DNA from 2 places in the Allobosea sp. NPDC055594 genome. Region 1 is predicted to be linked to the other one. Evidence: predicted binding sites of a transcription regulator. Region 1 holds the regulator's gene; the other holds the start of a gene.
The links. Region 1 encodes PhoB, which activates phosphate uptake and scavenging genes when phosphate is short. Its sites were predicted from a motif close to TGTCATNNANCTGTCAT; they were not measured.

Region 1 (7,156 bases):
AACGCCGACGGCAACTTCCCGGCCCCGGACGACAAGTCCTTCCAGGCCGCAGCGGCCAATGCCAACTGGAACGAGGCTCCCGGCTTCGGCATCTCGCTGAACAACCAGAAGGGCGCCCAGGCCTGGCCGATCACCTCCGCCACCTTCCTGCTGGTCCATGCCAAGCCGGAGAAGCCGGAAGAGACCCAGGCTGCGCTGAAATTCGTCGACTGGGCCTATAAGAACGGTGACCAGCTGGCGCTCGGTCTCGACTATGTGCCGCTGCCGGCGGGCGTCAAGGACCAGGTCCGCAACGCCTGGAAGGGCGTCACCGACCCGGCCGGCAAGCCGATCTTCTGATCGCCCTGCGACCACGTTAAAGGAAGGGGCCGGCTCCGGCCCCTTCGACCCGCCTGAAACCGACCGGAGTTCTTCGGATGGCCGCCGTGACTGACCAGATGGCATCGGGAATGCCCGCCGTTCGCCGGACCCCGAAAGGTACCTTCGACCTCGTCTTCCGCAATGCCAGCTTCCTGGCGGCGCTTTTCGTCCTGGTGCTGCTTGCCGGCATCATCGCGGCAATGGTCGCCGGCGGCTGGCCGGCCTTCCGCGAATTCGGGTTCGGCTTCCTGACCTCGAGCGTCTGGGACACCCAGAACGAGCAATACGGAGCCTTTCCGGCGATCGTCGGCACCTTGTCGACCGCGCTGATCGCCCTCGTCGTCGGCGTGCCGCTCTCGCTCGGCATCGCCGTCTTCCTGACCCAGCTCGCCCCGCCCTGGTTCAAGCGGCCGGTCTCGACCGCGATCGAGCTGCTCGCCGCCGTGCCCTCGATCATCTACGGCATGTGGGGGCTCTTCGTCTTCGTGCCGCTCTTTGCGGCCTATGTGCAGATCCCGCTCTCGAACATCGTCGAGGGCATGCCGATCGTCGGCACCATCCTCTATTCGCGCTCGCCCTCGGGCCTCGGCATCCTGACCGCCGGCATCATCCTGGCGTTCATGATCATCCCGTTCATCGCCTCGATCACCCGCGACATGCTCGAGCAGATCCCCTCGGTGCTGCGCGAGAGCGCCTATGGCATCGGGGCGACGACCTGGGAGGTCGTGCGCTACGTGCTCGTGCCGCAGGCCGGCGTCTCGATCATCGGCGCGGTCATGCTCGGCCTTGGCCGCGCCCTCGGCGAGACCATGGCGGTGACCTTCGTGGTCGGCAATGCCAACCGCCTCTCGGCCTCGGTGATGGATCCGGGCTCGACCATCGCCTCGCGCATCGCCAACGAGTTCAACGAGGCGCTCGGCCTGCAGCTGCACGCGCTGATCGCGCTCGGCTGCATCCTGTTCTTCGTCACCTTCGTTGTCCTGGTCATCGCGCGTATCCTCGTCGCGCGCGTCAAGTCCTTCTGAGGGAAGCGCAACCGATGAACCAGACGCCTCCTGCCGCCCCCGCGATGACCCCGGAAGTGCCCTGGGGCCGCGTCCGCCCGGCGCGCCGCAATGCCGACCGGCTGATGAAGATCATCGCCACGGCGTTCACCCTCGTCGCCATCACCGTGCTGTTCTGGATCCTCGGCATGCTGGTGGTGAAGGGCATCGGCGGGCTTTCGGCCGGCACCTTCACGCAGGTGACGCCCGGCCCCGGTTCCGAGGGCGGCGGCCTTGCCAACGCCATCGTCGGCTCGGCCGTGCTGACCTTCCTCGGCATCGCGCTGGCGACGCCGATCGGCGTGCTCGCCGGGACCTATCTCGCCGAGTATGGCCGGGGCTCGAAGCTCGCCAACCTGATCCGCTTCATCAACGACATCCTGCTCTCGGCGCCTTCGATCCTGATCGGCCTGTTCGTCTACGTCATCCTGGTCGAGCCCTTCCGCGGCTATTCCGGCTGGGCCGGCGGCGTCGCGCTCGGCATCATCGCGATCCCGGTGATCGTGCGCACCACCGAGGACATGCTGCGCCTCGTCCCGGCGCCGCTGCGCGAGGCCGGCTCTGCGCTCGGCGCCCCGCCTTCGGTGGTCATCACCGCGATCACCTGGCGGGCCGCGAAGTCCGGCATGGTCACCGGCATCCTGCTGGCGCTGGCGCGCATCGCCGGCGAGACGGCGCCGCTGCTCTTCACCGCGCTGAACAATAATTTCTGGTTCTCGCCGACCCTCGTCGGCGGCGTCTCCAACCTGCCGGTGACGATCTATCAGTTCGCCTCGGCCCCTTACGAGAACTGGCAGCAGCTCGCCTGGGCCGGTTCGCTGATCATCACCGTCTCGATCCTTTTGCTCTCGCTTATCGCCCGGCGCATCGTGCGCGGCGGCAAGTGAGCACCACGTCCGATCGGAAGGAACATGTCGATGCTCTCGACCCTGGAACTCAGCCCGCAGGTCCTCGACGCCCAGGCGCCGATCCGGATCGCGGTGAAGAACCTCGATTTCTACTATGGCGAGCACAAGGCGCTGAAGAACGTCAATCTCAGCTTCCGTGACCGCCACGTCACCGCGCTGATCGGCCCCTCCGGCTGCGGCAAGTCGACCCTGCTGCGCATCTTCAACCGGATCTACTCGCTCTATCCGGAGCAGCGCGCCACCGGCGAGGTCCTGCTCGACGGCCGCAACGTCATCTCCAACGATGTCGACGTCAACGAGCTGCGCTCGCGCATCGGCATGGTCTTCCAGAAGCCGACGCCCTTCCCGATGTCGATCTACGACAACGTCGCCTTCGGCATCCGCCTCTACGAGAAGCCGCCGAAATCGGAGCTCGACGACCGCGTCGAGGGCGCGCTGCGCCGCTCCGCCCTGTGGGACGAGGTCAAGGACAAGCTGAAGAGCTCCGGCATGGGGCTCTCCGGCGGCCAGCAGCAGCGCCTGTGCATCGCCCGCACCATCGCCCAGAAGCCCGAGGTGATCCTGTTCGACGAGCCGACCTCGGCCCTCGACCCGATCTCGACCGGCAAGATCGAGGACCTGCTGGAGCAGCTGAAGAGCGACTTCACCATCGTCATCGTCACCCACAACATGCAGCAGGCGGCGCGCGTCTCGCAGTACACCGCCTTCATGTATCTCGGCGAGGTCGTCGAGTTCGACGCGACCAACACTATCTTCATGAACCCCAACAAGAAGCAGACGCAGGACTACGTCACCGGCCGCTTCGGCTGAGCCCTGCCGTTCCGCTCGCCCTCGAAGGATTCGCCCCGATGTCCGACCATATCGTCCGCTCCTATGATGCCGACCTCGAAGGACTGCGCCGCAGCCTGGCCGAGATGGGCGGCATGTCCGAGCGCATGCTCGGCGACTCCACCGTGGCGCTGGTGCGCCGCGACACGGCGCTGGCCCAGAAGGTCATCACCGCCGACCAGCGGCTCGACAACCTCCAGCGCGATGTCGAGGAGAAGGCGGTGCTGACCATCGCCCGGCGCCAGCCGCTCGCCAACGACCTGCGCGAGCTGATCTCGGCGATCCGCATCGCCGCCGACATCGAGCGCGTCGGCGACCTCGCCAAGAACATCGCCAAGCGCGCGGTCGCGATCTCCGGCCAGTTCTCGCCGCCGCACCGCGCCGTGGTCGGGCTCGAGCATATGAGCCGCCTGGTCCAGGCGCAGCTCAAGGACGTGCTCGACGCCTATGCCGCCAGCAACGAGCAAAAGGCGATGGAGGTCTGGCGCCGCGACGACGAGATCGACGCGCTCTACACCTCGCTCTTCCGCGAGCTCCTGACCTATATGATGGAAGATCCGCGCAACATCACCTTCTGCACGCATCTTCTGTTCTGCGCCAAGAACGTCGAGCGCATCGGCGATCACACCACCAACATCGCCGAGACGATCCATTACCTGATCACCGGCCAGTCGGTGGAGGAGAGCCGGCCCAAGCTCGACACCACCAACATCCTGGTCGACCTGCCCGCGGCCAATGGCTGAGCGGATGGGCGCCTGAGCGGAGGCTCGACATGCCTGCACGCATCCTGATCGTCGAGGATGAGGAGCCGCTGACCCTGCTGCTCCGCTATAATCTCGAGGCCGAGGGCTTCGAGGTCGACACCGTCGCGCGCGGCGACGATGCCGAGCTGCATTTGCGCGACCATACCCCTGACCTCGTCCTGCTCGACTGGATGCTGCCCGGCCTTTCCGGCATCGAGCTCTGCCGGCGCCTGCGCGCCCGGCGCGACACGGAGCGGGTGCCGATCATCATGCTGACGGCGCGCGGCGAGGAGACCGAGCGGGTGCGCGGCCTCGCCACCGGCGCCGACGACTATGTGGTCAAGCCGTTCTCACTGCCCGAGCTGATCGCCCGCATCCAGGCGCTGCTGCGTCGGGTCAAGCCCGGCCATGTCGTCGGCATGCTGACCGCCGGCGATCTCGAGCTCGACCGGACGACGCGGCGGGTGCGCCGGGCAGGCGCCGAATTGCATCTCGGTCCGACCGAGTTCCGCCTGCTCGAATTCCTGATGCAGGCCCCGGGCCGGGTCTATTCGCGGGCCCAGCTGCTCGACGCCGTCTGGGGCCGCGACGTCTATATCGACGAGCGCACCGTTGACGTCCATGTCGGGCGCCTGCGCAAGGCGATCACCCCCGACGACGCCAAGGACCCGCTACGCACCGTGCGCGGCGCCGGCTACGCCTTCGACGAGACGTTCGCGCGAAGCTGAGCGCCAAGTCTGCCCTCATCCTTCGAGACGCAATCTGCGATCGCTCCTCAGGATGAGGGCTGGAGGTTCGACGCTCCGCGTGGCGCGGCGACGATCACCGCTGCGCCGGCGAGGCAAAGGGCTGCGCCCGTGAGGTCGAAACGGTCCGGCGGCACCTTCTCGACCAGCCACATCCAGCCCAGCGACGCGACGATGTAGACCCCGCCATAGGCGGCGAAGGCCCGGCCGGCGGCGGCGCTGTCGATCAGCGTCAAGAGCCAGGCGAAGAGCGCCAGCGCCAGAAGCCCCGGCAGCAGCCACCAGGCCGATTTGCCGAGCTTGAGCCAGGCCCAGAACGAGAAGCAGCCGGCGATCTCGGCCAGCGCGGCCCCCAGATAGATCGCGAAACTGGTCATGGCGCTGCGGCGAAGCTGGCCGCGAGCCGGGCGAAGACCGGACGGTAGGCTTCCGAGGCGAGCGGCGACAGCTCGCGGGCCTCGGCGAGGTCGAACCAGCGGATCTCGCTGTGCTCGTCATTGCTGATCCGGGCTTCGCCCACCCAGCCGGTCACCGCGAACAGATGCCACAGAGCCGGGGTGACGCCGTCGCTCTCGGTCGTCTCGATGGTGGTCAAGCGCGTGAAGCTGGTCGGCTCGATACCGATCTCCTCCTGCAATTCGCGTCTCAGTGCCTGCTCGATCGTCTCGTCGGGCTCGACATGCCCGCCGATCGTGTCCCAGCAGGACGGTCTGTTGCGGCGATGCGGGGCTCTCAGTCCGAGCAGGATGTCTCCGCCCCGGATCGTCAGGGCGCAGGCATATTCGACGGGCGCGGGACGTTCTGCGGTGCGCATCGGCGTCTCTCCACCAATGGAAAAGCCGGCCCGAGGGCCGGCTTCAATTCTTCTACACAGGGGTGCCGGGTCAGGCGCGCACCTTGCTGCGGTCGCGGCGCCGGTCGGCCGCCGGCTGGTAGGCGATGCGGGCATGATAGCCGCAATAGGGCATGCCGGTCAGCGAGCGGCCGCCGCAGAAGCGGAATTCCGGCGAGGTCGGGTCGCCCATCGGCCAGCGGCACATATATTCGCGCAGGTCCATGATGGTGACGCGCTCGGAGAACGGGATCACCACCTCCTCGGCCGGGGCCGCCGGGACGTGCTCCGCTTCCGGTTCCGCCTCGATCTCCGGGACGAATTGCGGGGCGAGCGCCGTGTTGCCGCGGGTCATGCCGCCGCTCGCGGCGGCAGGGCTCGCCATCGGATGGGCCGGCGGACGCGTCGTCGGCTTGCGCGGGCGCGGCGCGGCCGAGCCGGGATTCTTGGCGCGGCCCGAAAGGCCGAGGCGGTGGACCTTGCCGATGACAGCATTGCGGGTGACGCTGCCGAGTTCGCCGGCGATCTGGCTGGCGCTCAGTCCGTCATTCCAGAGCTTCTTGAGCAGTTCGACGCGTTCGTCGGTCCAGGCTCCAGCTTCGCTCATCGATTTCACCTGTCTTCGTCATGCCTCGCCATAGCCCGGCGACGCATAGGAAAAGATCATGGCGGAATCCGATATCGGCAGCGCCCGTCGAAGAACGGAAACCGCTACGCTCGGAACTGACGATACTGGAGACGCCGCACGAGATGTCGTATCTGACGAGGCCGACCATACAAGATGGCTTGACTCGGCCACAAGAGTCGCCGAATCGGAAATCGTCTTTTCCCCAGACAAAGCTTCGATCCCGCAGTCAGGTGAGTCTATTTGGCAACGCTGCGGCGCCCGGCCGGAATTGACAGTGCCGGACCGCTTTTGCATAGTCTTCTCAATGCGGCCGCCCTTGGGGCGGCGCTTATGTTTTGAGCGATCCGGACTTTCGAGCGATGCGGCTGACGGCGCGACGAGAAAACGGGAAAGGCCTGCGACGATAACGTCGCCGCGGGGTCGCATCGTGCTGGCAGATCGCCGCCGCGCCCCGAACCACCGCTTCACACTCCGGCGCCCAGCGCTTTCCGTTACGTTCCGTCGCGAGGACCTCGCTCCATGAGCTCCGCTTCCGTTTCCGCCAATGCCTCCGTTCTGCTGCCGACCTATGCGCGCGCACCCGTCGCCTTCGAGCGCGGCGAAGGTGCCTGGGCGATCACCGCCGATGGCCAGCGCTATCTCGATTTCGGCGCCGGCATCGCCGTCAACGCGCTCGGCCACGCCCATCCGCATCTGGTCAAGGCGCTGACCGAGCAGGCCCAGCGCATCTGGCATACCTCCAATCTCTACGCGATGCCGGACGGCGAGAAGCTCGCCCGCCGGCTCTGCGAGGCGACCTTCGCCGAGCGCGTCTTCTTCACCAATTCGGGCGCCGAGGCGAACGAATGCGCGATCAAGATGGCGCGCAAGTACCATGCGGCGCAGGGCCATCCCGAGCGCTACCGCATCGTCACTTTCGAGGGCGCCTTCCACGGCCGCACGCTGGCGACCATCGCTGCCGGCGGCCAGCAGAAATACATCGACGGCTTCGGCCCGAAGGTCGACGGCTTCGATCAGGTGCCCTTCGACGACGAGGCGGCGCTGCGCGCGGCGATCACGCCGGAGACC
Region 2 (7,156 bases), on a different contig from region 1:
GTCCAACGCTGCCGAGGACAAGAAGCGCCGCGAGCTGGTCGAGGCCAAGAACCAGGGCGAGAGCCTCGTGCACTCGACCGAGAAGTCGCTGAAGGATTATGGCGACAAGGTTTCGGCCGCCGACAAGACCGCGATCGAGACGGCGCTCGACGCTCTGAAGACGGCGCTGGCCGGCGATGATTCCGAGGCCATCGCCTCGCGGACCAATGAGCTGATGCAGGCCTCGATGAAGCTCGGCGAGGCGATGTATGCCGCCAGCCAGGCCGAGGCCGGGGCCGCCGATGGCGCCGCCGACGAAGCCGACGCCAAGAAGGACGACGTCATCGACGCCGACTTCAAGGATGTCAGCGACGACAAGGGCGACAAGAAGAAGAGCGCCTGAGCGCGTTCGCCGCCCCGCAGAACGTGATGGCCGGGCTTGACCCGGCCATTGCATTCGCGGAATGGCCTGTGAAGGGAAAGCTCGCCCTCCTGCGCCGCGAGGTGCAGGAGGGCGCAAGGGCTGCTGTTTGATGTCCAAGCGCGACTACTACGAAATTCTCGGCGTGCAGAAGACCGCCAGCGAAGCGGAGCTGAAGAGCGCCTTCCGCAAGCTCGCCATGCAGTGCCATCCGGATCGGCATCCTGGCGACAAGGCGGCCGAGACCAAGTTCAAGGAATTGAACGAGGCCTATCAGGTCCTCTCCGACGGCCAGAAGCGCGGCGCCTATGACCGCTACGGCCATCAGGCCTTCGAGCAGGGCGGCGGAGGCGGTCCGGCCGACATGTCCGACTTCATGTCGGACATCTTCGAATCCTTCTTCGGCGACGGTCGCGGCCGTGGTGGTCCGCGCGGCGCCAATGCCCGCGAGCGCGGCGCCGATCTGCGCTACAACCTCGAGATCGGCCTCGAGGAGGCCTATGCCGGCAAGAACGCGACCATTCGCGTGCCGACCTCGGTGGTCTGCGAGGTCTGCAGCGGCACCGGCGCCAAGGCCGGCTCGAAATCGCGGCAATGCGCGACCTGCGGCGGCCATGGGCGTGTTCGTGCCAATCAGGGCTTCTTCTCGGTCGAGCGCACCTGCCCGACCTGCGGCGGCCGTGGCGAGGTCATCGACGATCCCTGCAATGGCTGCCATGGTTCCGGCCGCGTCACCCGCGAGCGCACGCTCTCGGTCAACATCCCGGCCGGTGTCGAGGACGGCACACGCATTCGCCTCGCCGGTGAGGGAGAGGCCGGCCTGCGCGGCGGTCCGGCGGGGGATCTCTACATCTTCCTCTCGATCAAGCCGCACGCCATCTTCCAGCGCGACGGCGCCGACCTGTTCTGCCGGGTGCCGATCGGCCTGACCTCGGCGGCGCTCGGTGGCGAGATCGAGGTGCCGACCCTCAATGGCGAGAAGGCCAGGGTGAAGATCCCGGAGGGCACGCAGACCGGCAAGCAGTTCCGCCTCAAGGGCAAGGGCATGAGCGTGCTGCGCTCGCGCGATTCCGGCGACCTCTACATCCAGGTCCTGGTCGAGACGCCGCAGAAGCTCACCGCCCGTCAGCGCGAATTGCTGCTCGAATTCGAGCGCGAGAGCTCCGGCGCGACCCATCCGGAAAGCGCCGGCTTCTTCGGCCGGGTCAAGGACTTCCTCGGCGGCCTCGGCGGCGCCGCCTGAGGCGCCCTGCTGGCAGCCCCATTCCGGCCTTACGCGTCGCTGCGGCCGAATGATCTGGATACGAAAAAGCGGGCGCCTTTCGGCGCCCGCTTCTTGATCGGGACCTGATGCGATGATCAGGCCTTGTCGATCACTTTCTTGACCGCATCCTTGGCATTGCCGACGGCTTGCTGGGCCTCGCCCTTGCGCTCCTGCGCGAAGCCCTCGGCCTCGAGGCCGGGCTTGTTCAGCGCCTTGCCGGCGGCCTGCTTGATGTTGCCGGCGGCCTCGTTGGCCATGCCCTTGATCTTGTCGGCTGTGCTGCCCATCGGTCGTTTCCTCGCTCGAACATGTGCCGCCGTAGCGGCGATGACGAAGGAACGGCCGGGCGCGAAGAAGGTTCCCGGCACGCTGCGCGCTACGAGCCGGCTATCGCCCTCAGTGCTTCCGCCGTCGCCTGATCGGCCGGGAAGAAGGTTTCGAGCGCGAGTTCCGACAAGGTGACGTCGACCGGCGTGCCGAACACCGTCGTCGCCGAGATCAAGGAGAGGATCTTGTCGCCGAAACGCATTTGCAGCGGCACGACGACCGGCGGCTCGCTGTCTTCGCCAGCCTTGCCCTTGCGCGCCGGCAGGTCCGGCGTGGGATATCCCAACAGCTCCGCCAGCAGTTCGGCGAGCGCCGGGTCGGCGGTGGCGCGGATCTGCTGGCGCAGCCGGGCGATCAGATGGCTGCGCCATTCGGCGAAGTTGACGATCGCCGGTGCGAGGCCGCCGGGATGCAGGCTGAGCCTCAGCACATTAACCGGCGGACGCAGCAGCTCCGCTTCGGTCACGCCTGCGAGCAGCGGCGCCACCGCGGCGTTGGCGGCGAGCAGCGTCCAGTGCCGGTCGACCGCCAGCGCCGGATAGGGCTCGTGCCCCTTCAGCAAGAGGTCGATCGCACTGCGGGCCGCCTGCAGGCCGGGATCCTCGAGCGAGCGTTCGAGATAGACCGGCGCATAGCCGGCGGCGAGCAGGAGCGCATTGCGCTCGCGCAGGGGCACGCCGAGATTTTCGGCGAGGTGCAGGACCATGTCCCGGCTCGGTGCCGAGCGGCCGCTTTCGATGAAGCTGAGATGCTTCTGGGAGATCTCGGCCTCGAGGGCGAGGTCGAGCTGGCTGAGCCGGCGAAGCTGGCGCCAGTCGCGGATGAGATGGCCGACCGTAGGTTTCTGGTGCTGGTTCATGTGGGGCAAGCTAGCGCCGGTCGGACCGGCTTCCAATTACCTCCGGCTTAATCGACCGACCTCCGGGCATCCGTCAGCATGGCCACCATCAACAACGGCGCCGCCCGGAACGGTGGCCAAACCGGAGAACAGCCATGGCCTACATCCAGTCCTCCAGCTTCCTGCGCAACGTCCTCGTCCTCGATGCCGCCGCCTGTGCCGCCACCGGCCTGCTGCTCAGCTTCGGAGCCGGAGCGCTTGCCGGCCTGCTCGGCTTCCCGGCCGAGTTCCTGCGCGGCGCCGGGATCGTGCTGCTGCCCTGCGCCGCGGTGCTCGCCTTCCTCGCCAGTCGGGTGCGTCTGCCGCGGCTTGCCATCCGGTGATCGGCATCAACATCCTCTGGGTCGCCGACAGCATCCTGATCCTGGTCTCCGGCTGGTTTCAGCCGACCGCGCTCGGCATCGCCTTCGTCCTGGCTCAGGCCGCGGTGGTCGCGGTCGTCACCGAGCTGGAGGTGATCGGGCTCAAAAAGTCGACGCCGGTCGAGGTTGAGGCCGCTGCCCTCCGGCTTTGAATGCCCCGGCAGAGATCGCCCCGCTTCCGGCGAGCCGGAAGCGGGGCGATCTCGTTTCAGCTGTCACGAAACTGTTGCCCGCACTGATTAGCCGAAGGGTCCGCCGTTCTCTCAAGCCTTGCGGAACAGGACCCGTCCGATGCGCAAACCGCTCGCCTTCGCTGCCCTCGCGACCGTCCTGCTCGGCGGTACGGCTCTGGCCGAACCGATGTTCAACCGTATCGCGACCTTCTCCGTGCCCAGCAATCTCCCCGCCGGCCGCGACCCCAAGCAGAAGACCGTCGCCGAGATCATCGCCGCCAACGAGGCCGGCACGCTGCTCGCCTATACCGATGCCGAGCAGAAGGGCATCGGCCTGATCGACATCGCCGCCGCCAGCGCGCCGAAGCCGGCGGGCTTCGTGTCCGTCGAAGGCGAGCCGACCTCGGTGGTCGTCCTCGGTGACCGGGCCTTCGCCGCGATCGTCACCTCCGGCGACAATTTCAAGGAACCGACCGGGCATCTCGCCACCATCGATCTGAAGACGAAGCAGGTCACGGCGAAATGCGAGCTCGGCGGCCAGCCGGATTCGATCGCGCTGAGCAAGGACAAGCGCAAGATAGTCATCGCCATCGAGAACGAGCGTGACGAGAAACTGGACAAGGGGGCGCTGCCGCAGCTGCCGGCCGGCAACCTCACCCTGATCGGCCTCAAGGACGGCGAAGCTGATTGTGCCTCGAAGCAAGTCGTCGACCTCACCGGCATCACCGCCGTCGAGCCAACCGACCCCGAGCCCGAATTCGTCGACGTCAACCAGGACGGACTCGCCGTGGTGACGCTGCAGGAGAACAACCACCTCGCCATCGTCGACACCGGGACCGGCAAGCTCGTTGCCCATTTTCCGGCCGGTGCGGTCGATCTGAAGAGCATCGACAAGACCCGCGACGGCCAGATCAGTCCGGTCGAGGAGCTGAAAGGGGTGGCGCGCGAGCCCGATGCCGTGCGCTGGCTCGACAATGACCGCTTCGTCACCGCCAATGAGGGCGACTGGAAGGGCGGCTCGCGCGGCTTCACCATCTTCCGCAAGGACGGCACGGTCGAGTTCGATTCCGGCGCACTGGTCGACCATATCGCCATCAGGCTCGGACACTATCCGGAGCGCCGCTCGGCGGCCAAGGGCAGCGAGCCCGAGGGCATCGAGGTCGGAACCTATGGCGAGGACCAGCTGATCTTCGTCGGGCTGGAGCGGGCCTCCCTCGTGCTCGTCTTCAAGGACGAGGGCGCTGGCCGTGCCCCGCGCTATCTCCAGGCGCTGCCGGGCGGGATCGCTCCCGAGGGCCTGCTCGCCATCCCGCAGCGCAACCTCTTCGTCTCGGCCTCCGAGGCCGATCTCGGTGCCAAGGGCGGGCCGCGCTCGGCGGTGACGATCTACGAGCGCAGCGCGGCCCAGGCCGCCTATCCGGCCATTCAGTCCGCCGATGTCGGTGGCGTGCCGCTCGGCTGGGGGGCGCTCTCGGGCCTCGCGGCCCATCCGAGCCTGACCGGCCGGCTCTTCGCCGTCACCGACAGCGCCTATTCGCCCTCCCGCATCCTCGAAATCGACGCGACGGCGAAGCCGGCGACGATCACCGGCGCGCTGACGCTCGGCAAGGACGGCAAGCCCGCCGCCTACGACCTCGAAGGCATCGCAACGCGTCCTGGTGGCGGCTTCTGGCTCGCCTCGGAAGGCAATCCCGAGCACAAGGAGAAGCCGACAAAGAACATCCTGCTGCGCGTTTCCGCCAAGGGCGAGGTCGAGGAGGAAATCTTCCTGCCGGAGGCGCTGGAGAAGCAGGCCACGCGCTTCGGCTTCGAGGGCGTCGCTGTCACCGGCACGGGCGCGGACGAAACCGTCTGGCTCGCTGTCCAGCGCGAATGGAAGGACGATCCCAAGGGCAAGGCCAAGATCCTGAGCTACAGGCCCGCCGACAAGAGCTGGGGGGTGCTGCACTATCCGCTGAGCGCGCCGGCTGCCGGTGCCTGGATGGGGCTTTCGGAGCTGACCTATCTCGGCGAGGACCGCTTCGCTGTGATCGAGCGTGACAACCAGTTCGGTGCCGGGGCGGTGAAGACGCTGCAGAGCTTCTCGGTGAGAGGGATGAAGCCGGCGCCGCTCGGCGCTTCCGACATCCCGACGGTCGAGAAGACGCTGCTGCGCGACCTGACGCCGGAGCTGATGAAGCGCGGCGGCTACGGGCTCGACAAGGTCGAGGGCATGGCGCTCGACAAGGCCGGTGAGCTCTTCGTCGTCACCGATAATGACGGTGTCGACGACTCCTCCGGCGAGACCCAGTTCTTCGTCCTCGGCAAGCTCGTGAAGTAAGCCGGGCGGCGTACTGAGTAGACACAAAAAACCCCTCTCCCGGATCGGAGAGGGGTAGGGGGTGAGGGACTGCCGCTGATCGTGAGGGCGATGCAGCGCCATTCTGTGGGTGAGGGCGGGCCCTGATCAGGCGCTCCGCACCACCTCCTCCGACCCGGGAGAAGGTTAGCCGTTGCGGCTCAGCCGCCTTGAACCTCTCACAGCCCCAGCTTCTTCTTGCGCTGGCCGAGCGTGCGCAGGCGCAGCGCGTTCAGCTTGATGAAGCCCGCCGCGTCGCGGTGGTCATAGGCGACGGCGCCTTCCTCGAAGGTGACGAGGTCCTGGTCGTAGAGCGAATACGGGCTCGAGCGGCCGATGACGTGGACGCCGCCCTTGTAGAGCTTGAGCCGCACCTGGCCGGTGACGAATTCCTGGCTCTTGTCGATCAGCGCCTGCAGCATCTCGCGCTCCGGCGAGAACCAGAAGCCGTTATAGATCAGCTCGGCATATTGCGGCATGATCTGGTCCTTGAGATGGGCGGCGCCGCGGTCGAGCGTGATCGACTCGATGGCGCGGTGCGCCGAGAGCAGGATCGTGCCGCCGGGCGTCTCGTACATGCCGCGGCTCTTCATGCCGACGAAGCGGTTCTCGACCAGGTCGAGCCGGCCGATGCCATTGTCGCGACCGAGCTCGTTGAGCTTGGCCAGCAGCGTCGCCGGCGAGAGCTTCTGGCCGTCGATTGCGACCGCGTCGCCCTGCTCGAAATCGATGGTGATCACGGTCGGCTTGTCGGGCGCGTCCTCCGGCGAAATCGTACGCGAATAGACATAGTCCGGCACTTCGACGGCCGGGTCCTCCAGCACCTTGCCCTCCGAGGAGGCGTGCAGCAGGTTGGCGTCGACCGAGAACGGCGCCTCGCCGCGCTTGTCCTTGGCGATCGGAATCTGGTGTTGCTCGGCGAAGGCGATCAGCTGCTCGCGCGAGCGCAGATCCCATTCGCGCCAGGGCGCGATGACATGAACGTCCGGCTTCAGCGCATAGGCGGTCAGCTCGAAGCGGACCTGGTCGTTGCCCTTGCCGGTAGCGCCGTGCGAGACGGCATCGGCGCCGACCTTCTCGGCGATCTCGATCAGCTTCTTGCCGATCAGCGGCCGGGCGATCGAGGTGCCGAGCAGATAGACGCCTTCATAGGCGGCATTGGCGCGGAACATCGGGAAGACGTAGTCGCGCACGAATTCCTCGCGCAGGTCCTCGATGAAGATGTTTTCGGGCTTGATGCCGAGCAGCAGCGCCTTGTCGCGCGCCGGTCCGAGCTCCTCGCCCTGGCCGAGATCGGCGGTGAAGGTCACGACCTCGCAATTATAGGTGGTCTGCAGCCATTTCAGGATGATCGAGGTGTCGAGGCCGCCGGAATAGGCGAGTACGACCTTGTT

Region 2: a site for PhoB is predicted at 3,465-3,481, ahead of ACWGRX_RS20485 (esterase-like activity of phytase family protein). Genes of this name have one in related genera too.

What each region holds. Positions count from the first base shown of each region.
Region 1 is NZ_JBSHIO010000004.1:340,099-347,254, reverse strand. It holds gene pstS (phosphate ABC transporter substrate-binding protein PstS) at 1-339, shown strand, start outside; gene pstC (phosphate ABC transporter permease subunit PstC) at 417-1,385, shown strand; gene pstA (phosphate ABC transporter permease PstA) at 1,400-2,290, shown strand; gene pstB (phosphate ABC transporter ATP-binding protein PstB) at 2,315-3,121, shown strand; gene phoU (phosphate signaling complex protein PhoU) at 3,160-3,882, shown strand; gene phoB (phosphate regulon transcriptional regulator PhoB) at 3,912-4,610, shown strand; gene ACWGRX_RS11150 (YnfA family protein) at 4,658-5,005, opposite strand; gene ACWGRX_RS11145 (NUDIX hydrolase) at 5,002-5,442, opposite strand; gene ACWGRX_RS11140 (GcrA family cell cycle regulator) at 5,513-6,067, opposite strand; gene ACWGRX_RS11135 (aspartate aminotransferase family protein) at 6,608-7,156, shown strand, end outside.
Region 2 is NZ_JBSHIO010000011.1:86,510-93,665, reverse strand. It holds gene dnaK (molecular chaperone DnaK) at 1-382, shown strand, start outside; gene dnaJ (molecular chaperone DnaJ) at 513-1,643, shown strand; gene ACWGRX_RS20505 (CsbD family protein) at 1,760-1,951, opposite strand; gene ACWGRX_RS20500 (helix-turn-helix domain-containing protein) at 2,041-2,850, opposite strand; gene ACWGRX_RS20495 (hypothetical protein) at 2,985-3,212, shown strand; gene ACWGRX_RS20490 (hypothetical protein) at 3,209-3,403, shown strand; gene ACWGRX_RS20485 (esterase-like activity of phytase family protein) at 3,543-5,744, shown strand; gene ACWGRX_RS20480 (argininosuccinate synthase) at 5,942-7,156, opposite strand, start outside.